Regions from separate parts of the Streptomyces sp. NPDC002851 genome, predicted to be linked through region 1. Evidence: predicted binding sites of a transcription regulator. Region 1 holds the regulator's gene; the other holds the start of a gene.

Region 1 (12,195 bases):
TGAAGAGCTGGCCGTACGCCGTGACGATCGTCGGCGGCAGCGTCAGGAACCCGACCGCGACGAACCAGTGGGCGATGCCCACGATGCCCCACCGGTTCATGCGCGTGTGGCCGAGGAACTCCCGGACCAGGGTGACGCTGCGCTGGTAGGGATTGTCGGTCCGGGTGCCTGCCGGTACGGGCTGACCGAGCCTGAAATAGCGCACGAACTGTGCGATGGCGCGGCCCAGCAAGGCGACGCCGATCGCGGTCAGGACCAGCGACACGATGATCGCGGCGAGTTGCATGGGCGGGCTCCTCGAACCTGCGAGAGCGGGCATTACTAAGCGGTAACTTACTCAGTCCGTCTGAGACTACCCACTTATGCGGCCGCACTGTAGCCAGGCAGGCGGTGATCTGCGTCGCTGAGGCAACCCTGAGTGACGGGCAGGTCGGCGGGCGGGAGGCGTTCCGTACGTCGCTTGGCGGGGTTGTCGGGTCGCTTATAGGTAGAAATCGTGTTATTCACCCCATATTGGGGCATCGAGGGCTAGCTTGTGGAGGGCTCGGAGCGGGGTGCACCGCTTCACCCCCGAGACCCCAAGAGAACGGCAGCCCATGAACGCCATGCTGTACGGGACCGTGGCCGCGCTCGCCGCCCTGCTGCTCACCGCCGTACTCGCCCGCATCCTGCGCCCGTTGGCGCTGCGCACCGGACTCGTCGACCGGCCCGGGGGGCGCAAGGTGCACAGCCGCCCGACCCCGCACCTCGGCGGGGTCGCGGTCATCGCGGGCGCCGTCACCATCAGCGTCACCGGCTACGCGCCGCTCGGGTCCGTGGCCGTGACGCTGCTCTGGGGCGCGGGTGCGGTGGCCCTGATCGGGTTCATCGATGACCTGCGGCCGCTCGGCGCGCTGCCGCGGCTCACGGTGGAGGCGGGGGCCGCGCTGTACGTCGTGCATGGCAGCGGACTCTCACCGGCCGCGGCGACGCTCGCCGTCGGCTGGATCGTCTTCGTCACCAACGCCTTCAACCTGCTCGACAACTCCGACGGCGCCGTGGGCACGGTCGGGGCAGTCACCGCCCTGGGGCTCTCGTTCTGCGCGGCCGCCAGGGGCGAGGCGGGCGTGGCGCTCGTGCTTGTCGCGCTCTCCGCCGCCTTGATCGGGTTCCTCACCCTCAACTGGCACCCGGCGCGGATCTTCCTCGGCGACTGCGGTGCCCTGTCCACCGGCTTCCTGCTCGCCTCGGCCGCCGTGCTCGTGCACACCGGGCACGAGGCGCTGCCCAGTGCGGCCGGGCTCTTCGCCCTGACCGCGGTCGTCACCGCCGACACCGCGCTCGTACTGCTCTCCCGGCGCCGCGCCGGGCGCCGGCTGCTCCGCGGCGGTACCGACCATGTCGCGCACCGGCTTCGCCGGGTCGGTTTCACGGTGCCGGGCGCGGCCGTGGTCCTCGGCGCGGGCGCGCTGGTGGGCACGGTCGCGGGGGTGCTCGTGCACCGCGGGACGGTCGGGCCCGCGGCGGTCCTTCCGCTCCTCGCCGCGCTTCTCGTGGCGCTGTGGGCGCTCCTGAAGGTGCCGGTGTACGGGCGTGCCGCCCGGCTCAGGCCGCACGCGCAGGTGCCGTCGTCCCGTCCGGCCCGGCTGCCCGAGCGCGGCGGCCCCGCCACCCGGGCGGGCGCCGCCCACGAGCCCGAGTGTCGCACCGTCATCGCCGCCCGCCGCGGTCATTCCGCGGCACCGGCCCGGAGCTGACCGGCGCCGTACGGGACGTACGGGACGTATTAGATGTACGGGACGTATGAGACGTACGAAGATAAGGAACCCCCACATGACGACCCTGCTCGACCGGATGCGGGGCGCCGCGCAGCGCCTCGGCGACGGCACCGTACGGCGGGCCGGTGAGCCGCCGCTCGTTCGGTTGCTCGGCCACCATGAGGTCGACGTCGTGCTCGACGTCGGCGCGCACACCGGTAGGTACGGCGCGCTGCTCCGCCGGGCCGGGTACACCGGCCGGATCGTCTCCTTCGAGCCGCTGGGTGCGGCCCGTGTCGCGCTGTACCGCCGGGTCGCGGACGACCCCGCCTGGACCGTCCTTCCGTACGCCCTCGGCGACCGGAACGGCACCGTCATCCTGAAGCTCGTGGGGGACGGGCGGCAGCGGGCGGAGATCCGGCGGCTCGACGGGCTGTGGGAGTCCGTAGTGGCGCCCGGCGAGCGGCCCTTCCTCAAGCTCGACGTACGGGGGTACGAGACCCGCGTGCTCGACGGGTTGGGGGAGTACGAGGACGAGGTCGCGGGGCTCCAGATCGAGACGTTCCTGGAAGGGGCACTGCTCGACGCGACCCTGGACCGGGTCCGCGACGGGCTCGGCTTCTCGCTGATGTCCGTAGTGCCGGGCCGCACCGCGCTGGACTCCGGCCGCATGCTCCAATGCGACCTGGTCCTCTTCCGCAAGGAGCAGCAGGAGCAGCAGGAGCAGCAGGAGCGACCCTTCCCCGCCCCCGGCTCCTACGCTGGACAGAGCTGACCCTCGTAGCGCCCAAGGCACCATCCAAGCGGTACGGGCCACCCGGGCCGTACGGGTCGCGTGAGCCGCACAGGTCGCACGAGCCGCACAAGCCCCGCAACCCGCACAAGCTCCAAAGAGCAGCGCACGCCCCAAGGAGCCTCACAAGCCCCAAAGCGCCGCCCACGCCCGCCCCTTGCCCCCCACCCGCCACGCCCTTGCTCCTAAGCGCCAGATAAAAGTTGAGTCGGTCCGACTCAGCTCTGTTGACTAGGGGAAATCCTTCATGCATCCTTGAGCCTGTTCCACTCAAGTCATGGAGGAATTGAAATGGCACGTGCGGTCGGCATCGACCTGGGCACGACTAACTCCGTCGTCAGCGTTCTGGAGGGCGGTGAGCCCACCGTCATCGCGAACGCCGAGGGCGCCAGGACCACGCCGTCCGTCGTCGCCTTCGCCAAGAACGGTGAAGTGCTCGTCGGCGAGGTAGCCAAGCGCCAGGCGGTCACGAACGTCGACAGGACCATCCGGTCGGTCAAGCGTCACATGGGCACCGACTGGAAGGTGAACATCGACGACAAGGACTTCAACCCGCAGCAGATGAGCGCCTTCATCCTGCAGAAGCTGAAGCGCGACGCGGAGTCCTACCTCGGCGAGAAGGTGACCGACGCGGTCATCACCGTCCCGGCGTACTTCAACGACTCGGAGCGCCAGGCCACCAAGGAGGCCGGTGAGATCGCGGGTCTGAACGTCCTGCGCATCGTCAACGAGCCGACCTCGGCCGCCCTGGCGTACGGCCTGGAGAAGGACGACCAGACGATCCTCGTCTTCGACCTCGGTGGCGGTACGTTCGATGTCTCGCTCCTGGAGATCGGCGACGGCGTCGTCGAGGTGAAGGCCACCAACGGCGACAACCACCTCGGTGGTGACGACTGGGACCAGCGCGTCGTCGACTACCTGGTGAAGCAGTTCAACAACGGCCACGGCGTGGACCTCTCCAAGGACAAGATGGCGCTCCAGCGCCTCCGTGAGGCCGCGGAGAAGGCGAAGATCGAGCTGTCCTCGTCCACCGAGACGAACATCAACCTGCCGTACATCACGGCCTCCGCCGAGGGCCCGCTGCACCTGGACGAGAAGCTGACGCGCGCTCAGTTCCAGCAGCTCACCTCGGACCTGCTCGACCGTTGCAAGACGCCGTTCCACAACGTCATCAAGGACGCGGGTATCCAGCTGTCCGAGATCGACCACGTGGTCCTCGTCGGTGGCTCGACCCGTATGCCCGCCGTCGCCGAGCTCGTCAAGGAGCTGACCGGCGGCAAGGAGGCCAACAAGGGCGTGAACCCGGACGAGGTCGTCGCCATCGGCGCCGCGCTCCAGGGTGGTGTCCTCAAGGGTGAGGTCAAGGACGTCCTGCTCCTCGACGTGACCCCGCTGTCCCTCGGTATCGAGACCAAGGGCGGCATCATGACCAAGCTGATCGAGCGGAACACGACGATCCCGACGAAGCGTTCGGAGATCTTCACGACCGCCGAGGACAACCAGCCGTCCGTGCAGATCCAGGTCTACCAGGGCGAGCGCGAGATCGCGGCGTACAACAAGAAGCTCGGGATGTTCGAGCTCACCGGTCTGCCCCCGGCGCCGCGCGGCGTCCCGCAGATCGAGGTCTCGTTCGACATCGACGCCAACGGCATCATGCACGTCACGGCGAAGGACCTCGGCACCGGCAAGGAGCAGAAGATGACCGTCACCGGCGGCTCCTCGCTGCCGAAGGACGAGGTCGACCGGATGCGCCAGGAGGCCGAGCAGTACGCGGAGGAGGACCAGCGCCGCAAGGAGGCCGCCGAGTCGCGCAACCAGGGCGAGCAGCTGGTCTACCAGACCGAGAAGTTCCTCAAGGACAACGAGGACAAGGTCCCCGGCGAGGTGAAGACCGAGGTCGAGACCGCCGTCGAAGAGCTGAAGGAGAAGCTCAAGGGCGACGACTCCGCCGAGATCCGTACCGCCACCGAGAAGGTCCAGGCCGTCGCCCAGAAGCTCGGCCAGGCCATGTACGCCGACGCCCAGGCGGCCGGTGACGCGGCCGGTGCCGGTGCCGGTGCCGGTGCTGCGGGCGCCGAGGGCGCCGAGCAGGCCAAGGCTGAGGACGACGTGGTGGACGCCGAGATCGTCGACGAGGACAAGCCGAAGGACGCGAAGGGTGGCGCCGCATGACGGAGGAGACACCGGGCTTCGACGAGCGCGAGCCCTCTGACGTCTCCTCCGGCGACACCCCCGATGCCGCCGAGTCGAAGGCCGCCTCCCCCTCCCAGGAGGAGGGGGCGGCCCCGGCCGGAGACGCCAGCGCAGGGCTGGCCGCGCTGACGGCGCAGCTGGACCAGGTCCGTACCGCGCTCAACGAGCGCACCGCGGATCTTCAGCGGCTGCAGGCCGAGTACCAGAACTACCGCCGCCGGGTCGAGCGCGACCGGGTCGCGGTCAAGGAGATCGCCGTGGCGAACCTCCTGACCGAACTCCTGCCCGTGCTCGACGACATCGGCCGTGCCCGCGAGCACGGCGAGCTGGTGGGCGGCTTCAAGTCGGTGGCCGAATCGACCGAGACGGTCGCGGCCAAGCTGGGCCTCCAGCAGTTCGGCAAGGAGGGCGAGCCCTTCGACCCGACGATCCACGAGGCCCTGATGCACTCGTACGCGCCGGACGTCACCGAGACGACCTGCGTGGCGATCCTGCAGCCCGGGTACCGCATCGGTGAGCGCACCATCCGCCCCGCGCGGGTGGCCGTGGCCGAACCGCAGCCCGGCGCGCAGACCGTCAAGGGCGAGGCGTCCGACGAGAAGAAGAAGGGCGCCGCCGAGAAGGGCGCCTCCGCCGAGAAGGGCGACGAGGCAGCGGCCGACACCAAGGAGAGCGGTGGCCCGGACGAGGGCTGACGTGATCGGAAGAACTGACGTCGGCGGTCACACCGACGTCATGGAGAAGCGAGAGGAGGGACGCCGGGGATGAGCACCAAGGACTTCATCGAGAAGGACTACTACAAGGTCCTCGGCGTCCCCAAGGACGCCACCGACGCCGAGATCAAGAAGGCGTACCGCAAGCTCGCCCGGGAGAACCACCCCGACGCGAACAAGGGCAACACCAAGGCGGAGGAGCGCTTCAAGGAGATCTCCGAGGCGAACGACATCCTCGGCGACCCCAAGAAGCGCAAGGAGTACGACGAGGCGCGCGCCCTCTTCGGCAACGGCGGGTTCCGTCCGGGACCCGGCGGGCCCGGCGGCGGCCAGTTCAACTTCGACCTCGGCGACCTCTTCGGCGGCGGCGCGCCGGGCACCGGCGGTGGCACCGCGGGCGGCTTCGGCGGCGGCCTGGGCGACGTGTTCGGCGGCCTGTTCGGCCGCGGCGGCACGACCCGGACCCAGCCGCGGCGCGGCCAGGACATCGAGTCCGAGGTCACGCTGAGTTTCACCGAGGCGATCGAGGGCGCGACGGTCCCGCTGCGGATGTCGTCCCAGGAGCCGTGCAAGGCGTGCTCGGGCACCGGCGACAAGAACGGCACGCCGCGGGTGTGCCCGACGTGTGTCGGCACGGGCCAGGTCTCGCGCGGCGGGGGCGGCGGTTTCTCCCTCACGGACCCCTGCGTGGACTGCAAGGGCCGCGGCCTCATCGCGGAGACCCCGTGCGAGGTCTGCAAGGGCTCGGGCCGGGCGAAGTCCTCCCGGACGATGCAGGTCCGCATCCCGGCGGGCGTGAGCGACGGCCAGCGCATCAGGCTCCGCGGGAAGGGCGCACCGGGCGAACGGGGCGGCCCGGCGGGCGACTTGTACGTGGTCGTGCACGTGGACGCCCACCCGGTGTTCGGGCGCAAGGGCGACAACCTCACCGTCGTCGTGCCGGTCTCCTTCACGGAGGCGGCGCTCGGCGGCGAGGTGAAGGTGCCCACGCTCGGCGGCCCTTCGGTCACCCTGAAGCTGCCCGCAGGTACGCCCAACGGCCGCACGATGCGGGCCCGCGGGAAGGGTGCGGTGCGCAAGGACGGTACGCGCGGCGACCTCCTGGTCACCGTCGAGGTGGTGGTTCCCAAGGACCTCTCCGCCACGGCGAAGGAGGCCCTGGAGTCGTACCGTGAGGCGACTGCGGACCAGGATCCGCGGGCAGAACTGTTCCAGGCCGCGAAGGGAGCGTGACCCCCATGGACCCCAGGGCGAGGGACGGCCGTCGTCGTAACCCGTACGAACTGACCGACGAGACCCCGGTGTACGTCATCTCGGTGGCGGCACAGCTGAGCGGCCTGCACCCGCAGACGCTGCGGCAGTACGACCGCCTCGGCCTGGTGTCTCCCGACCGCACGGCCGGTCGTGGCCGCCGCTACTCGGCCCGCGACATCGAACTGCTCCGCCAAGTGCAGCAGTTGTCGCAGGACGAGGGCATCAACCTGGCCGGGATCAAGCGCATCATCGAGCTGGAGAACCAGGTGGCCGCCCTCCAGCAGCGGGTCGCCGAACTCTCGGCGGCCGTCGAGGGCGCGGCCGCGGCGATGCAGCAACGCGAGGCCCAGGTCCACGCCTCGTACCGCCGCGACCTGGTCCCGTACCAGGAGGCCCACCCGACGAGTGCCCTGGTGGTGTGGCGGCCCAAGCGGTCGCCGTCGGGCGAGTAGTCGGGGGAGTAGGGGCGTAGCGGGGTAGCGGGATCGCGGCGTAGCGAGGTAGCGGGGTCCAACGCCTGAGCGAGAGAGGGCCGGGAGATCGACATCTCCCGGCCCTCTCTCTGTATGTGTCCGCTCCCCCCGCCCCTGCGGACACAGAGTTGAGCCCCGCTCTGCGGCTGGCTCAGGTAACCGGCCGGTTCCCACGATGCCGTGCGGCCGCGGCGCCTACCAGCGTCATGTTGGTGCGGTGCCGGAGGCGGGGGTGGGGACGAGCGGGACGTTTTGCCGTGTTCTTCGCGTGGAGCGGCAATTGCTGTGCTCCGGGGGTACGTTGCGGCCGTGAGTACCGCGACTGAGGATGCGTGTGAGGGGCACGAGCACGGGGTGGAGCGGCTGTGCGGGGCCGGGGACGCGGCGTATGCCCTTGCGGTGGCGGAGGGGCGGATCGGCCGAGAGGAGGCCGCGGAGGCACTCTGCCTGATCGACCTCGGGCTGCTGCACCCGGATCCCCGCGACGACCGCTGGCTGCTACCTGTCGGCCCCGGCGAGGTCATATCCCGACTGATGCGGGATGTACGGGCGGATGTCGACGCGGCGCATCGGCGGGTTGCCGGGGCGGCGGCTGCGGTGGAGCGGTTCGCGGGGCTGGGGGGAGGCGGGGAGAGTGGCGGTGAGGTGATCAGGGTGCTCGAGGGCATGCCCCGGATCCAGGCAGCCACAGTCGAGGCCGCTGCTCGGTGCGAGGTCGAGAACGTGGCTATCCAGCCCGGTGGAATCCGCCCGGAGGAGGACCTGGTCGAAGCCCTGACCAAGGCGAGGGGCCTGGCCCGACGCGGGATTCGGATGCGGAGCCTGTACACCCATGTCGCCAGGCACGGTCAAGGGCTGTACGCCTACCTGGAACAGATCGGTGACGTCGCGGAGGTCCGCACCCTGGAGGAAGTCCCTGAGAGACTGCTGGTGTTCGACCGCACGGTGGCGTTCGTTCCGGGGAACGCGGACCGCACCATCGCGCTGGAGATCCGTCACCCCGCGCTGGTGGAATACCTCTGCACCGTCTTCGAGCGGCTGTGGCGCATCGCCGTGCCCCTGGCCGTGAAGCTGCCGGATCGTACCGCCATCGCGGGAGTCACGCTGCGGGACCACTCCGTGGCGGCACTCCTGGCGGAGGGGTTTGCAGATGCGGAGATCGCGCACCGCCTCGGCATCAATGTGCGTACCTGCCGGGAACATATACGCAAGCTGGCCGAGACCCTGGGCAGTTCGAGCCGGGCACAGCTCGGCGTACGCATTGCTCAGGCCGGTCTCGACACGCCGCCGGGAGTCACTGGTCGTCCTCCAGAAGCCCCGACCGCGCGATGAGATAGCCGAGCTGCGCCCGGCTGCCGCTGCCCAACACCTGGGCCAGTTTGGCTATATGGGCCCGGCAGGTGCGGACGTTCATGCCGAGGCGGCGTGCGATCGCCTCGTCCACGTGGCCCTCCACGAGGAGCTTCGCGATGGAGCGCTGGACGCCCGTGATGCCGTCCATTTTGTTCTCGTAGGGGATCTCCCCGTTCAGCGGCACGGCCACTCGCCAGAACTGCTCGAAGACGCCGACGAGATACTCCACGAGCCCGGGGTGGCGCAGTTCCAGGGCCACTTGGCGGTCGCTGCGGGCCGGGATGAAGGCCACCTTCCGGTCCACGATGATCAGCCGGTCGATGATCTCCTCGAGGGTGCGCACCTCGACCTCGGGGCCGACGTGTTCCAAGTAGTTGAGGGTCAGCTCGGTGTGCCGGGCCGTGTGCTGGTACAGGGTGCGCATCTGGATGCCGCGGTTGAGCAGCGGCTGTACCCGGTTCAGGGCCTCGCTGAGCGTCTTGGCGGGCCGCCCGCCGCCCGGCTGGACCGTCAGGAGCTCCTTGGAGCACTCGGCGACGACCCGGTCCAGGGTCGCGTTGATCAGCCCTATGCCCTCAAGCACCGTGATGGCGTGGGTGGTTGGTGGGTCGATCGCGCTGATGGCCATGAATGGCTCAAACGCATCTGCCAGTGCGACGGTGTGGCGTCGGCGGTCCTGGATCTCGCGTTCGATCGGCAGAAGCAATTGCGCCAGCGCGGCGGACGGCGGGACCGGACGGAGCCAGTCCGTGTCGTCGGGGTCGGGGTGGAGCAGCGCCAAGTCGATGAGGCAGGGCGCGGCTTGCACCTCTGACCGGGCTATTCGGCCTGTACGCAGGGCGCTTGCATAGAGCTGCTTTCCTGCTTCGCACAACTCCGTATGCGAATGAGGGTGGTCCGAATCGTGCGCTTCTATCCTCATCTGTACACCCCCAGGCTCCTGCATATCAGGAACATGATGCCTGGCCTCGGTGGTGTCGAGGGCAAAGTGTGGGCCATCGTCTTTGCTGCGGGGGCTAGGACGCGACATCATCAAGTGAGGTTGCTCGGTAATGGCCAAGAGACTCATACGCACAGTGATTGCTGTCGCCTTCGTCGCCGCTGCCGCGGTGGGGATCGTGGAGTCGGCCGAGGACGCCGGTGCGCGGGCGTCCACCACAGTCGCGGCATCCAGCGACCCCGGCTGGCGCACCGCGTCGGCCAGCGACCCCGGCTGGATCGTCGCCACCACCACCGACCCGGGCTGGGACTGACAGCATGAGCATCCCTGAAGACACACGTTTCCGCCGCGAGATGGCTTCCGCCTACCGCTCCGGCTGGCACTTCATCGACCTCGTCACCGCCCTGGACTGCCCCGGCGACTCGTTGATGGTCACCCTCTTCGGTGAGCCGATCGTCGTCGCGCGTGACGAGGAGGACGACATCCGGGCCTACCGCTGCCTCCGCAAGCCACGTGGTGCGCCACAGCCGGTGCGCTGTGCCATCCGCTACGGAATGATCTTCGTGAACCTTGACCAGCGTGACCACGAACTGGTCGAGCCGGAAGCCATCCCCGCCACCCCCCGCAGTGCCTGACGCGATTCCCCCGTCGTAGTAGATCGCTCGGGCGCTTCCCCCCGCAGCGGCGCCATCGTGAACCTGAGGTCACGGTGGCGCCGCTGTCGTTTTGCCGCCTCTTACTTCCGAGTGGACCCGTGCGCCCTCGCCTTGAGCGGAATAGACTCAACTTTGTGTACGTTGACTCCGTCAGTGTTCCTTGAGAGGGCAAGGGGCCGCAGGGCAAGGAGGAGGAAGAGCGCACGTGGACGCCGAGCTGACGAACCGGAGCAGGGATGCGATCAATGCGGCCACCAGCAGGGCCGTTTCGGGCGGGCACCCGGACCTGACCCCGGCGCATCTGCTTCTGTCGCTCCTGGAGGGCCAGGAGAACGAGAACATCACCGATCTGCTCGCCGCCGTCGAGGCCGACCAGGCCGCCGTGCGCGCCGGCGCCGAGCGCGTGCTCGCCGCACAGCCCAGCGTCACCGGCTCCACGGTGGCGCCGCCGCAGCCCAACCGCGAGCTGCTCGCCGTGATCAACGACGCCGCCGAGCGCGCCAAGAAGCTCGGCGACGAGTACCTGTCCACCGAGCACCTCCTCATCGGGATCGCCGCGAACGGCGGCAAGGCGGGCGACGTACTCTCACAGGAGGGAGCCACCGCCAAGAAGCTCCTGGACGCGTTCGAGAAGAGCAGGGGAGGGCGCCGGGTGACGACCCCGGACCCGGAGGGCCAGTACAAGGCTCTGGAGAAGTTCGGGACGGACTTCACCGCCGCCGCGCGCGAGGGCAAGCTCGATCCCGTCATCGGGCGGGATCAGGAGATCCGGCGCGTGGTGCAGGTGCTCTCCCGGCGTACGAAGAACAACCCCGTGCTCATCGGTGAGCCCGGCGTCGGCAAGACCGCCGTCGTCGAGGGCCTCGCGCAGCGGATCGTGAAGGGCGACGTACCCGAGTCCCTGCGCGACAAGCGGCTCGTCTCGCTCGACCTGGGCGCGATGGTCGCGGGTGCGAAGTACCGCGGCGAGTTCGAGGAACGGCTCAAGAGCGTGCTCTCCGAGATCAAGGAGAGCGACGGGCAGATCATTACGTTCATCGATGAGCTGCACACCGTCGTGGGCGCCGGGGCCGGGGGCGACTCCGCCATGGACGCGGGCAACATGCTCAAGCCGATGCTCGCGCGCGGTGAGCTGCGCATGGTCGGGGCCACCACCCTCGACGAGTACCGGGAGCGGATCGAGAAGGACGCCGCCCTCGAGCGCCGGTTCCAGCAGGTCCTGGTCGCCGAGCCGTCCGTCGAGGACTCCATCGCCATTCTGCGCGGGCTCAAGGGGCGCTACGAGGCGCACCACAAGGTGCAGATCTCGGACGGTGCGCTCGTCGCCGCCGCCTCGCTCTCCGACCGGTACATCACCTCGCGGTACCTGCCGGACAAGGCCATCGACCTGGTCGACGAGGCCGCGTCCCGGCTCCGGATGGAGATCGACTCCTCGCCCGTCGAGATCGACGAACTCCAGCGCTCCGTCGACCGGTTGAAGATGGAGGAGCTGGCGCTCAGCAAGGAGACGGACGACAGCAGCAAGCAGCGGCTCGAGAAGCTGCGGCGTGACCTCGCCGACCGCGAGGAGGAGCTGCGCGGCCTCACCGCCCGCTGGGAGAAGGAGAAGACCTCCCTCAACCGCGTCGGTGAGCTCAAGGAGACCCTGGACGACCTGCGCGGCCAGGCCGAACGCGCCCAGCGCGACGGCGACTTCGACACCGCGTCCAAGCTGCTCTACGGCGAGATCCCGGCCCTGGAACGGGAGTTGGCGGCCGCGAGCGAGGCCGAGGCGGAGGCGGAAGCCGCCAAGGACACCATGGTCAAGGAGGAGGTCGGCCCGGACGACATCGCGGACGTCGTCGGCTCCTGGACCGGCATCCCCGCCGGACGGCTCCTCGAAGGCGAGACGCAGAAGCTCCTGCGCATGGAGGACGAGCTCGGCAAGCGGCTCATCGGCCAGTCCGAGGCCGTGCGTGCCGTCTCGGACGCGGTACGCCGGACACGTGCCGGTATCGCGGACCCCGACCGGCCCACCGGATCCTTCGTCTTCCTCGGCCCTACCGGCGTCGGCAAGACCGAACTCGCCAAGGCGCTCGCGGACT
Region 2 (12,195 bases), on a different contig from region 1:
CCGTTCCTCGATCTCCTTCTGCGACAGCGGTTCGGGGGGTGCCATGGCCGCGCTCCTTCGCCAGGTCGTGGGCGGGTCTGTGGCTCAGCCTGCCACAGCCGTACGCATCCGGCCGGTCGCCGTCCATCGGCTACGGTCATCCGTATGACAACCGCCGTGCGGGGCAAGGGAATCGGAGACGGGGAGCGTGCCGGGGACGGCAGGGGCGCGGGCCCGCTGCTGCGCGCGTGGCGCGAGCGGCGCCGACTGAGCCAGCTGGAACTCGCGCTGCGGGCCGACTCCTCGGCCCGGCACATCAGCTTCGTCGAGACCGGCCGGTCCCGGCCCAGCGAGGACTTCCTGCTGCGCCTCGCGGACCACCTGGATGTGCCGGTACGGGAGCGGAACGCGCTGCTTCTTGCCGCCGGTTACGCCCCACGCTTCCCGGAGACCCCGCTCGACGACCCGTCACTGGGCGTGCTCCGCGAGGGCCTGGAGCAGCTCCTTCAGGGGTACGAGCCGTATCCGGCCCTGGTCGTGGACGCGACGTACCACGTCATCGCCGCCAACGACGGGATGGCGCGGTTCCTCGACGGCATACCGGAGCACCTCCTCGACCCACCCCTGAACGCCATGCGGCTCACGCTCCACCCGGAGGGCCTGGCCCCCCGGATCCGCAACCTCGCCGAGTGGCGCGGCCACCTGCTCCACCAGATGGAACGCCAGCTGGCGCTCCGCCGCTCGGACGCACTGCGCGCGCTGTACGAGGAGGTCGCCGCGTACCCTGTGACGAACCCCGGCGAGAACAGCGCGAGCGACGACGAGAGCACCCCCCACTTCGCACTGCCGCTCCGCATCGAGCACGAGGGCCGTCTGCTTTCCTTCGTGTCGTCCATCTCGACGTTCAACACACCCATGGACGTGACCGTGGCCGAGCTGGCCATCGAGACCCTCCTCCCGGCCGACCGGCCAACGGCCGCATACCTGCGCTCGCTCACCCCCGCCTGACGAGGCGCAGCGCCGCGTACTGCAGGGCGGCGAAGGGCGCGCGGCGAGCGCGCCCGCCCCGGCCGCGAACGCGACCAGGAAGAGGCCTGGCCCCCGCCTAGGGCCTGTCCGGCAGATCTTTCCCCTCACCCGCCCCTTCCCGAAACTGGGGGCCTGCTGCCCCCAGCCCCCCCCGCCGGGCCTGCGGCCCCAGACCCCCACCACTGGGGGCTTCGCCCCCAGACCCCCTTTGAGGGCTTCGCCCCCTCACCCCCGCCGGGGCTTCGCCCCCTCACCCCCGCCGGGGCTTCGCCCCCTCACCCCGCCCGGGGCTTCGCCCCTGGACCCCCCCAGGGGTCTGGGGCGGAGCCCCAGTTGTGGGAAGGGGCGGGTAGGGGAAGAGCACCCGCCGCAAGCGCAAAGATCCGCCGGACACGCCCTGGGCACGGGCGCGGCCGGGCCGGGCGCCGGGACGGAGTGCGCCGGCCCGGTGCCCGGTGACCCTCACTCTGCCGGGGTGGTGCGCGGCAGTCGATTACGTCCGGGGTAATGCGGGACCGGCGCCGGTACGGACTCGTACGGCCCTCCCAGGAGTGTGGACCGCGTCGTTCGCGCCTACGTTCGGCCTCAGGTGTGTGTGCACGGACGACCGACGGAGGCCACGGTGACCGACCACCCGACCGAGCCGGCCGCCGCGCTGCTGCGCGCCGGGAGGTTCTTCCGGCGTGGGGAGACCGCGCCGGATCTGCACAGTGTGCGGCTCAAGGGCGGGCGCGGGGCCGATGCCTTCTACCGGGACCGGTGGAGCCACGACAAGGTCGTGAACTCCACGCACGGCGTCAACTGCACCGGTTCCTGCCGCTGGAAGGTGTACGTCAAGGACGGCATCATCACGTGGGAGACCCAGCAGACGGACTATCCGTCGGTCGGTCCTGACCGGCCCGAGTACGAGCCGCGGGGCTGCCCGCGCGGCGCGGCGTTCTCCTGGTACACGTACTCGCCGACCCGGGTCCGCTACCCGTACGTTCGCGGCGCGCTCCTGGAGATGTACCGGGAGGCCAAGCAGCGCCTGAAGGACCCGGTGCTCGCCTGGGCCGAGATCCAGCGCGATCCGGAGAAACGCCGCACATACCAGCGGGCGCGCGGCAAGGGCGGGCTTGTGCGGGCGAGTTGGGACGAGTCGCTCGAGCTGATCGCGGCCGCGCATGTGCACACCATCAAGGAGCACGGGCCCGACCGGGTCGCCGGATTCTCACCGATCCCGGCGATGTCGATGGTGTCGCACGCGGCGGGCGCCCGCTTCATGAGCCTGATCGGTGCGCCGATGCTCTCCTTCTACGACTGGTACGCCGATCTTCCCGTGGCCTCACCGCAGGTCTTCGGGGATCAGACCGACGTACCGGAATCCGGGGACTGGTGGGACGCCGCCTACCTGATGATGTGGGGCTCCAACGTCCCCGTGACCCGTACTCCCGACGCGCACTGGATGGCCGAGGCCCGCTACCGAGGGCAGAAAGTGGTCGTCGTCGCCCCGGACTACGCCGACAACGCCAAGTTCGCCGACGAGTGGCTGCATCCGCACCCCGGCACCGACGGTGCGCTCGCGCTCGCGATGGGGCACGTCATTCTCAAGGAGTTCTTCGTCGACCGGCGGACCGGGTTCTTCGAGGACTACGTACGGAAGTTCACCGACCTGCCCTTTCTCGTCACGCTGGAGCCGCGCGACGGGGCGTACGTCCCGGCGAAATTCCTGCGCGCCGCCGATCTTGAGCAGGGCGGCGAGGGCGGCGAGTGGAAGACCGTCGTCCTGGACGAGGAGACCGGGGAAACGGCCGTGCCCAACGGCTCGCTCGGCTTCCGCTGGACCGAGTCCGGCAAGGGGAAGTGGAATCTTCAGCTGGGCAGCATCAGCCCCCGACTCTCCTTGTACGGCACCGACGTGGCGTCCGGGGTCAGAGTGCTGCTGCCCCGGTTCGACACCGAGGGCGGGCCGCACGGGCAGGGGCGCGGCGAGGTGCTGTCGCGCGGGGTGCCCGCGACGCGGCTCGGCGGCGAGCGGGGGCCGGTGGTCACCACGGTCTTCGATCTGCTGCTCGCGCAGTACGGCGTGGGGCGCGAGGGGCTTCCGGGGCAGTGGCCCGCCTCGTACGAGGACGCCTCGACGCCCGGCACGCCGGGCTGGCAGGAGCAGCACACCTCCGTGCCGGCCGCGAAGGCCGTGAAGATCGCCCGGGAGTTCGCGCGGACCGCGGAGAAGTCGCGGGGCCGCTGCATGATCCTCATGGGCGCCGGGACCAACCACTGGTTCCACTCCGAGACCATTTACCGGGCCTTTCTGGCGCTGCTTCAACTCACCGGCTGCCAGGGGCGCAACGGCGGGGGCTGGGCGCACTACGTCGGGCAGGAGAAGTGCCGTCCGGTCACCGGCTGGGCGACGCTCGCGGGCGCGGGCGACTGGTCGCGGCCGCCGCGGCAGATGATCGGCGCCGCGTACTGGTTCCTCAATACCGACCAGTGGCGCTACGACAAGTTCGGTGCCGATGTGCTCGCCTCACCGCTGGGCGAGGGCCGCTTCTCGGGCATGACGGGCGTGGACTGCCTTGCTCTGTCGGCGCGTTCGGGCTGGATGCCGTCGTACCCGACCTTCGACCGGAACCCGCTCGACCTGGGCGCGGCGGACGACCCGGTGGCGAACGCCGTATCCGAACTGACGGCGGGGACGCTGAAGTTCGCGGTCGAGGACCCGGACGCACCCGAGAACTGGCCGCGCGTGCTCACCCTGTGGCGGTCCAATCTGTTCGGCTCCTCGGCCAAGGGTGCCGAGTACTTCACCAAGCACCTGCTCGGCACCCACTCCTCGCTGCGTGCCGACGAGGCGCCCGTGGAGGCGCGGCCGCGCGATGTGACCTGGCGGCAGGAGGCGCCCGAGGGCAAGCTCGACCTGCTTGTCACGCTGGACTTCCGGCAGACCTCGTCGACGCTGCTCTCCGATGTCGTACTCCCGTCGGCGACCTGGTACGAGAAGAACGATCTGTCGACGACGGACATGCACCCGTACGTCCACTCGTTCACCCCGGCCGTGGACCCGCCGTGGCAGGCGCGCTCCGACTTCGACACGTTCCACGGTCTGGCCCGCCGGTTCAGCGAGCTGGCCCGGGACCATCTCGGCGTACGCAAGGACCTGGTGGCGACGGCGCTGCAGCACGACACCCCGGGCGAGACGGCGCAGCCCGGCGGTGTCGCCCTGGACTGGAAGCGCGGCGAGTGCGAGCCGGTGCCGGGCCGCACCCTGCCCAACCTGGCCGTGGTGGAGCGGGACTACACGGCGATCGGCGAGAAGTTCGCGGCGCTCGGCCCGCTGGTCGAGGAGCTCGGCCTGCCTGCGAAGGGCATCGCGCTCCGTCCGGACCACGAGGTCAAGGAGCTCAAGGAGCGCAATGGCACGGTGCGCGGCGGGCCCGCGGACGGCAGGCCGTTGCTCAACACCCCGATCAAGGCGTGCAACACGATCCTCGCGCTGTCCGGCACCACCAACGGCCGTCTGGCCACCCAGGGTTTCCGCACCCTGGAGGCGCGCACCGGGCAGAAGATGGCGCACCTGGCCGCCGAGCACGAGGGCAAGCGCATCACGTACGCCGATACGCAGGCCGCGCCCGTGCCGGTGATCACCTCGCCGGAGTGGAGCGGCAGCGAGTCGGGCGGCCGCCGCTACACCGCGTTCACGCTCAACACGGAGCATCTGAAGCCCTGGCACACGCTGACCGGGCGGCAGCACTTCTTCCTGGACCACGACTGGATGCACGAGCTGGGCGAGGCGCTGCCGGTGTACCGGCCGCCGCTCGACATGAACCGGCTGTTCGGGGAGCCGGAGTTGGGCCCGGACGGCGAGAAACAGGTCACGGTCCGGTACCTCACCCCGCACAACAAGTGGTCGATCCACTCCGAGTACCAGGACAACCTGTTCATGCTGTCGCTCTCCCGCGGCGGCCAGTGCATCTGGATGGCCCCGCAGGACGCGGACGCGATCGGCGTGAAGGACAACGACTGGATCGAGGCGGTCAACCGCAACGGCGTGGTCGTGGCCCGCGCGATCGTCTCGCACCGGATGCCCGCGGGGACGGTCTATATGCACCACGCGCAGGAGCGCACGGTCAACGTCCCCAAAACGGAGACGACCGGCAGGCGCGGCGGCATCCACAACTCGCTGACCCGCGTCCTGATGAAGCCCAGCCATCTCATCGGCGGCTACGCCCAGCTGTCCTGGGCCTTCAACTACCTGGGCCCCACGGGCAATCAGCGTGACGAGGTGACGGTGATCCGGCGCCGCTCGCAGAAGGTGGAGTACTGACTGATGCGCTGTATGGCACAGATCGCGATGGTGATGAACCTCGACAAGTGCATCGGGTGTCACACCTGCTCGGTCACCTGCAAGCAGGCGTGGACGAACCGGAACGGCATGGAATACGTCTGGTTCAACAACGTCGAGACCCGCCCAGGCCAGGGCTATCCGCGCCGCTACGAGGACCAGGAGAAGTGGCGCGGCGGCTGGGAGCTGAACAAACGGGGTGCTCTGAAGCTGAAGAACGGCGGCCGTATCAAGTCCCTGCTCTCCCTCTTCTCCAACCCGAAGCTCCCGGAGATCAAGGACTACTACGAGCCCTGGACGTACGACTACAAGAACCTCACGGACGCCCCGCTCGGCGACGACTACCCGGTGGCCGAGCCGCGCTCGCTGATCGACGGCAAGCCGATGAAGGTCGAGTGGTCCTCGAACTGGGACGACAACCTGGGCGGCGCCACCGAGTACGGCGACCTGGACCCGATGGTCGCGAAGACCCGTGAGAAGGCCGCGGAGAAGGTGAAGTTCGCCTTCGAGCAGACCTTCATGTTCTATCTGCCGCGGATCTGCGAGCACTGCCTCAATCCGTCGTGCGTCGCGTCCTGCCCGTCCGGCGCGATGTACAAGCGGAGCGAGGACGGGATCGTGCTCGTCGACCAGGACGCGTGCCGTGGCTGGCGGAAGTGCGTGACCGGCTGCCCGTACAAGAAGGTGTACTTCAACCACCGCACCGGCAAGGCCGAGAAGTGCACCCTGTGCTACCCGCGGGTCGAGGTGGGCCTGCCGACGGTCTGCTCGGAGACGTGCGTGGGCCGCCTGCGCTATCTGGGCGTGATCCTGTACGACGCCGACAAGGTGACCGCGGCCGCGTCGACGCAGGACGAAAAGGACCTGTACCAGGCCCAGTTGGACGTGTTCCTCGACCCGAACGACCCGGGCGTGGAGCGCGCCGCCGCGGAGGCGGGCATTCCGCACGACTGGGTCCAGGCGGCCCGCCGCTCCCCCGTACACGCCCTGATCAACACGTACAAGGTGGCGCTTCCGCTGCACCCGGAGTACCGCACCATGCCGATGGTCTGGTACATCCCGCCGCTCTCCCCCGTGGTGGACGCCCTGACGGAGACGGGCTTCGACGGCGAAGACGCGGACCATTTGTTCGGCGCGATCGACACGCTGCGCATCCCGGTCGAGTACCTGGCGGAGCTGTTCACGGCGGGCGACCCGGAGCCGGTCCGTGCCACGCTCAACAAGCTCGCGGCGATGCGCTCCCATATGCGCGCCCGCAACCTCGGCGACCTGCCGGACGCGCGGATCGCCGAGTCGGTGGGCATGACGGCCCCGGAGATCGAGGACATGTACCGCCTCCTGGCGGTCGCCAAGTACGACGAGCGGTACGTGATTCCGACGGCGGCCGTCGGTTACGCGCGCGACCTGGAGGAGACCGCGCTCCCCGTCGTGTGCTCGCTCGACCACGTCGACGGCCCGGGGATGGGCGGCGACGGCCCGTTCGGCCAGGACTCCGGCAACGGACACAACAACCTGCCCCTGGTGACCCTGGAGACCTTCCACGCCGCCAGCAAACGCCAGACCGCCGACCGGGAACCGGCCGACGTACGGGAGCAGCAGTGAGCACCTCGGTACCGCGGACCGCCCTCCCGCAGAACTCAGCCCTCTACCAGGCGGCGTCGCTCTGCCTGACGTACCCGGACGAGGAGTTCGCCGCCCGGCTGCCGCTGCTGCGCGCCGCGGCGCCGCCGGGCCTGCGGGACTTCCTGACGTACGCGGAGAACACCCCGCTGCCGGAGCTGGCCGCGCATTACGTCCGGGTCTTCGACTTCAAGAACCGGCACAGCCTGTATCTGAGCTGGTGGCGGGACGGCGATACGCGCCGCCGCGGCCGGACCCTCGTCGCGTTCAAGGAGACCTACCGTGCGCACGGCCTGGACTTCGCGGCCGCTGAGCTGCCCGACTTCCTGCCCGTGGTCCTGGAGTTCTCGGCGCGGGCGGGCCCGGTGCTCCTGAAGGAGTTCCGGCCCGGCCTCGAGCTGCTTCGGCTCGCGCTCACCGACCACGGCACGCCGTACGCGACGGTCCTTGACGCCGTCTGCGGCACGCTGCCGGGCCCGTCGCCGAAGGACCGGGCCGAGGCGCAGGCGCTTGCCCGCAGCGGTCCGCCGCGGGAAGAGGTCGGGCTCGAACCGTTCGCACGTACCCCGGAGTTCATCGGAGAGCATTCATGAAGACGCTGCTGTGGGGGGCCCTTCCGTACATCGTCGCCGTACTCCTCATCGCGGGCACGGTGTGGCGCTACCGCTACGACAAGTTCGGCTGGACGACGCGCTCGTCACAGGTCTACGAGTCGAAGCTGCTCAACATCGCCTCGCCCGCGTTCCACTACGGCATCCTCTTCGTGCTGGTCGGGCACCTGATGGGCCTGTTCATCCCGGAGTCGTGGACGGACGCGGTCGGCTTCAACGAGCAGACGTACCACCTGTTCTCGCTGTACGGCGGCACGGCGGCGGGTGTCCTCGCGGTGCTCGGCCTCCTGATGCTGCTGTACCGGCGGCGCACGAAGGCCCCGGTGTTCCGCGCGACGACGGTCAACGACAAGGTGATGTACCTGGTGCTGCTCGCGGCGATCGTGATGGGCATGTGGGCCAAGCTCTCCAACGCCGGGGTGCACGCGGGCTACGACTACCGGCAGACCATCGCGCCGTGGGCCCGCAGCCTGTTCACGCTGGAGCCGAAGGTCGACCTGATGGCGTCCGGGGTCCCGCTCACCTACCAGATCCACGCGGTGATCGGCCTGCTGCTCTTCGCGCTGCTGCCCTTCACGCGCCTGATCCATATGTTCAGCGCGCCGGTGCAGTACCTGTTCCGGCCGTACGTGGTCTACCGGAGCAGGGACCAGCGGCTGTTGGGGACGCGGGACGAGCGGCGGGGCTGGGAGCGCATCGGGTCGTAGCGGCCAGAGTCATAGCGGCCCGCCCCGCTTCTGGTAACGGCTAGGCGCCCTTCTGCTCGTTGCCGCCCTTGGTGTCCTTGTCCTCGTCGACGATCTCCGCGTCCACCACGTCCTCCGCCTGCTCCTGCGACGGCTGCTCCTCGGATGTGGTGGCGCCCGTGGTGCCCGCTCCCCCGCCGGTCTTCGCGTACATGGCCTGGCCCATGCGCTGGCTCACGGTGGCCAGCTTCTCGGTGGCGGTGCGCAGGCGCTCGCTGTCCGCTTCCTCGTCCTCGAGCGCCGCCTTCAGGTCGGCGAGGGCCGTGTCCACCTCCGACTTGGTGTCCGCGGGGATCGACTCCTCGTTGTCGCGCAGGAACCGCTCGGTCTGGTAGGCGAGTTGCTCCGCCGCGTTCCGGGTCTCGGCGGCCTCGCGGCGCTTGCGGTCCTCGTCCGCGTACTCCTCGGCCTCGCGCATCATGCGGTCGATGTCGTCCTTGGGGAGCGCCGAGCCACCGGTGACGGTCATCTTCTGCTCGCGGCCGGTCGCCAGGTCCTTGGCCGAGACGTGCATGATCCCGTTCGCGTCGATGTCGAAGGTCACCTCGATCTGCGGCACGCCGCGCGGCGCGGGCGGCAGTCCGGTGAGGTCGAAGACGCCGAGTTTCTTGTTGTACGCGGCGATCTCCCGCTCGCCCTGGAAGACCTGGATGCCGACCGACGGCTGGTTGTCGGTGGCGGTCGTGAAGACCTCCGAACGCCGGGTCGGGATCGTCGTGTTGCGCTCGATCAGCTTGGTCATGATGCCGCCCTTGGTCTCGATGCCGAGCGACAGCGGCGTCACGTCGAGCAGCAGCACGTCCTTCACATCGCCGCGGATGACGCCCGCCTGGAGGGCCGCGCCGACGGCGACGACCTCGTCCGGATTGACGCCCTTGTGCGGGTCCTTGCCGGTGAGCTCCTTGACCAGTTGCGTGACGGCGGGCATCCGGGTCGAGCCGCCGACCAGGATCACGTGGTCGACGTCCGACAGCTCGATCCCGGCGTCCTTCACGGCCTGGTGGAACGGCTTCTTGCAGCGTTCGAGGAGGTCCTGGGTGAGCTCCTGGAACTGCGGCCGGGTCAGCTTCTCGTCCAGGTGCAGCGGGCCCTCGGCGGAGGCCGTGATGTAGGGCAGGTTGACGTTGGTCTCGCCCGCGGAGGACAGCTCGATCTTGGCCTTCTCGGAGGCCTCGCGCAGCCGTTGCACGGCCATCTTGTCCTTGGAGAGGTCGACGCCGTACCCGTTCTTGAACTGCTTGACGAGGTGGTCGACGACCCGCTGGTCCCAGTCGTCGCCGCCCAGATGCGTATCGCCGTTGGTGGCCTTGACCTCGATGACGCCCTCGCCGATCTCCAGGAGCGAGACGTCGAAGGTGCCGCCGCCGAGGTCGAAGACGAGCACCGTCTGCTCCTCGCCCCGGTCCAGGCCGTACGCGAGGGCCGCGGCCGTCGGCTCGTTGACGATCCGCAGGACCTTCAGCCCCGCGACCTCACCGGCCTCCTTGGTGGCCTGCCGCTGGCTGTCGTCGAAGTAGGCGGGGACGGTGACCACGGCCTCCGTGACGTTCTCGCCCAGGTAGGCCTCCGCGTCCCGCTTCAGCTTCTGCAGGACGCGGGCGGAGAGCTCCTGCGCGGTGAAGCGGGAGCCGTCGACGTCGCCCTTCTGCGGGAACCGCCAGTCGGCCTCGCCCATGTGTCGCTTCACGGAGCGCGCGGTGCGCTCCACGTTGGTGACCGCCTGCCGCTTGGCGACCTCGCCGACGAGTACCTCGCCGTTCTTGGCGAAGGCCACTACGGAGGGTGTGGTCCGCGCGCCCTCGGCATTGGCGACGACGGTGGGTTCACCGCCCTCCAGAACGCTGACGACGGAGTTCGTCGTACCGAGATCGATGCCGACCGCACGTACCATAACCGTCTCCTTAGGCGACGCTGCCCCACACTCCAGCACAAGACTTGAGTGCGCTGTTGTCAATGCCTGGACAGAGCACTGCCGCCGTCCGGTGGATCCGGGCGGCGGCAGGGGTACCGCTTGCGGGGCCTGGCGCGGGCTACTTCGCCAGCGACGCCGTGAGGGTGATCGTCGTGCCGGTCAGGGCCTGGCTCACCGGGCAGGTCGCCTTGGCCTCCTCGGCGGCCTTGAGGAACGCACCCTCGTCCAGGCCGGGCACCTGCCCCTCCACGGTGAGGTGGACCCCGGTGATCCCCTCCCCCGGCTGGAAGGTGACCTCGGCCTGCGTCACGAGCTTGGTCGGCGGGGTACCGGCCTGGTCGAGGATGTTCGAGAACTGCATCGAGTAGCAGCTGGAGTGGGCGGCGGCGATCAGCTCCTCGGGGCTGGTCTTCCCGTTGGCCTCCTCGGCGCGCGCGGGCCAGGAGACCGGGTACTGCCCGACCTCGGACGAGTCGAAGGAGACTTTCCCGGAGCCCTCGAACAGGTTGCCTTCCCAGGCGGTGTGTGCGGAGCGCGTGGTGGCCACGACGGTTCCCTTCTTGTCGGACGGTGACGAATGGCGCCGAGCGCCGCCACCTATCCGACCACACCCGGCGCCCTCGCACGCGGCGGCTTTACCCGCGTCCTAACGCGTGGCGGCGGGCTCCTTCTTGCGAGCCGACCTCGCCGCCATCACCGCGTACACGATCACGCCCACGAACAGGAACATCACGCCCTGATAGACCGCTTCGTAACCGGCGCCGCCCACCAGCCACAGCGAGAAGCCGACCGCGACGGCCGTGACGATCGCGTCCCGCACGAGGCGACCGCGGTTGACACGGTCGGACCGGCCCGAGACCAGGTAGTAGAGCTGTGCGGCCGTGGCGAGGAGATACGGCACCGTCGCCATGAACGTCGTGACGGTGACGAGGAGTTCGAAGACGCCCTCCTCACCGGCCGCGTAGTTGTAGACCGTGAGGAGCGAGGCGAGCACCACCGTGATCAGGACGCCGACGGTCGGAACGCCGCGCTCCTTCTTGGCGAACACCTGCGGGAAGAGGCCGTCCTTGGCGGCCGCGTACGGGGTCTGGGCGCTGAGCAGCGTCCAGCCGTTGAGAGCGCCCAGGATGGAGATCACCGCGGCGACCGCGACGAGGGTGCCGCCCCACGCGCCGCCGAACATGGCGTTCACGGCGTCCGAGAACGGCGCCTCGGACTCCACGAGCCGGTCGTGCGCGACGGTGCCGAACACCGACAGCGTGCCGAGCAGATAGACCAGAGCGGCGCCGAGCACCCCGAAGATGGTGGCGCGGCCGACATTGCGCCGCGGGTCGCGCACCTCGCCCGCGCTGACCGCGGCGGACTCCACCCCGAGGTAGGAGAAGAGCAGGATCGCCGCTGCCGCCGAGACCGCCCCGATCGGGCTGTCACCGCTCGCCTGGAACGGCCCGAGGTTGTCCGCGTCGAAGAAGAACAGCCCGCCGACCGCGACGAGCAGCAGCGGCACGAACTTCAGAACGGTGGCGACGAGTTGCACCGCGCCCACGTACCGCGTACCCGCGAGGTTCGCGAAGCCGGGCAGCCACTGCACGGCGAGCGCGGCGAGGCAGGCGGTCCACCAGTGCCCGGAGATCGGCACGAGCAGGTTCAGATAGCCGACGGCGGCGACGGCGAGCGCGGCATTGCTCACCCAAGCGGTGATCCAGTACGACCAGGCGGCCAGGAAGCCCGCGAAGTCACCGAACGCCTCACGCGCGTACACATAGGGGCCACCGGTGCGCGGGTCGCGCTGGGCGAGTCGGCCGAAGACGAGGGCGAGGGCGATCGCGCCGAGCGTGAGCACCCCGAACGCGACGAGGCTGATGGTGCCGAACGGCGCCACCGAGGCCGGAAGCAGGAAGATGCCCCCGCCGATGATGTTGCCCATGACCAGACAGGTCGCGATGGGGAGCCCGAAGCGCCGGGCGTGCTTGC

The links. Region 1 encodes HspR, which represses chaperone genes until heat shock. Its sites were predicted from a motif close to TTGAGNNNNNNNNNCTCAA; they were not measured.
Region 2: a site for HspR is predicted at 10,245-10,263, ahead of dnaK (molecular chaperone DnaK). Genes of this name have one in related genera too.

Annotation. Positions count from the first base shown of each region.
Region 1 covers NZ_JBSFUT010000042.1:39,007-51,201, reverse strand. The annotation lists gene ACWD10_RS32505 ((Fe-S)-binding protein) at 1-286, opposite strand, end outside; gene ACWD10_RS32500 (MraY family glycosyltransferase) at 597-1,736, shown strand; gene ACWD10_RS32495 (FkbM family methyltransferase) at 1,813-2,511, shown strand; gene dnaK (molecular chaperone DnaK) at 2,821-4,701, shown strand; gene grpE (nucleotide exchange factor GrpE) at 4,698-5,417, shown strand; gene dnaJ (molecular chaperone DnaJ) at 5,487-6,668, shown strand; gene ACWD10_RS32475 (heat shock protein transcriptional repressor HspR) at 6,674-7,141, shown strand; gene ACWD10_RS32470 (LuxR family transcriptional regulator) at 7,472-8,494, shown strand; gene ACWD10_RS32465 (helix-turn-helix transcriptional regulator) at 8,457-9,437, opposite strand; gene ACWD10_RS32460 (hypothetical protein) at 9,568-9,768, shown strand; gene ACWD10_RS32455 ((2Fe-2S)-binding protein) at 9,773-10,090, shown strand; gene clpB (ATP-dependent chaperone ClpB) at 10,317-12,195, shown strand, end outside.
Region 2 covers NZ_JBSFUT010000025.1:7,796-19,990, reverse strand. The annotation lists gene ACWD10_RS24620 (4a-hydroxytetrahydrobiopterin dehydratase) at 1-45, opposite strand, end outside; gene ACWD10_RS24615 (helix-turn-helix domain-containing protein) at 145-987, shown strand; gene ACWD10_RS24610 (nitrate reductase subunit alpha) at 1,631-5,314, shown strand; gene narH (nitrate reductase subunit beta) at 5,318-6,934, shown strand; gene narJ (nitrate reductase molybdenum cofactor assembly chaperone) at 6,931-7,545, shown strand; gene narI (respiratory nitrate reductase subunit gamma) at 7,542-8,270, shown strand; gene dnaK (molecular chaperone DnaK) at 8,311-10,200, opposite strand; gene ACWD10_RS24585 (OsmC family protein) at 10,340-10,768, opposite strand; gene ACWD10_RS24580 (amino acid permease) at 10,868-12,195, opposite strand, start outside.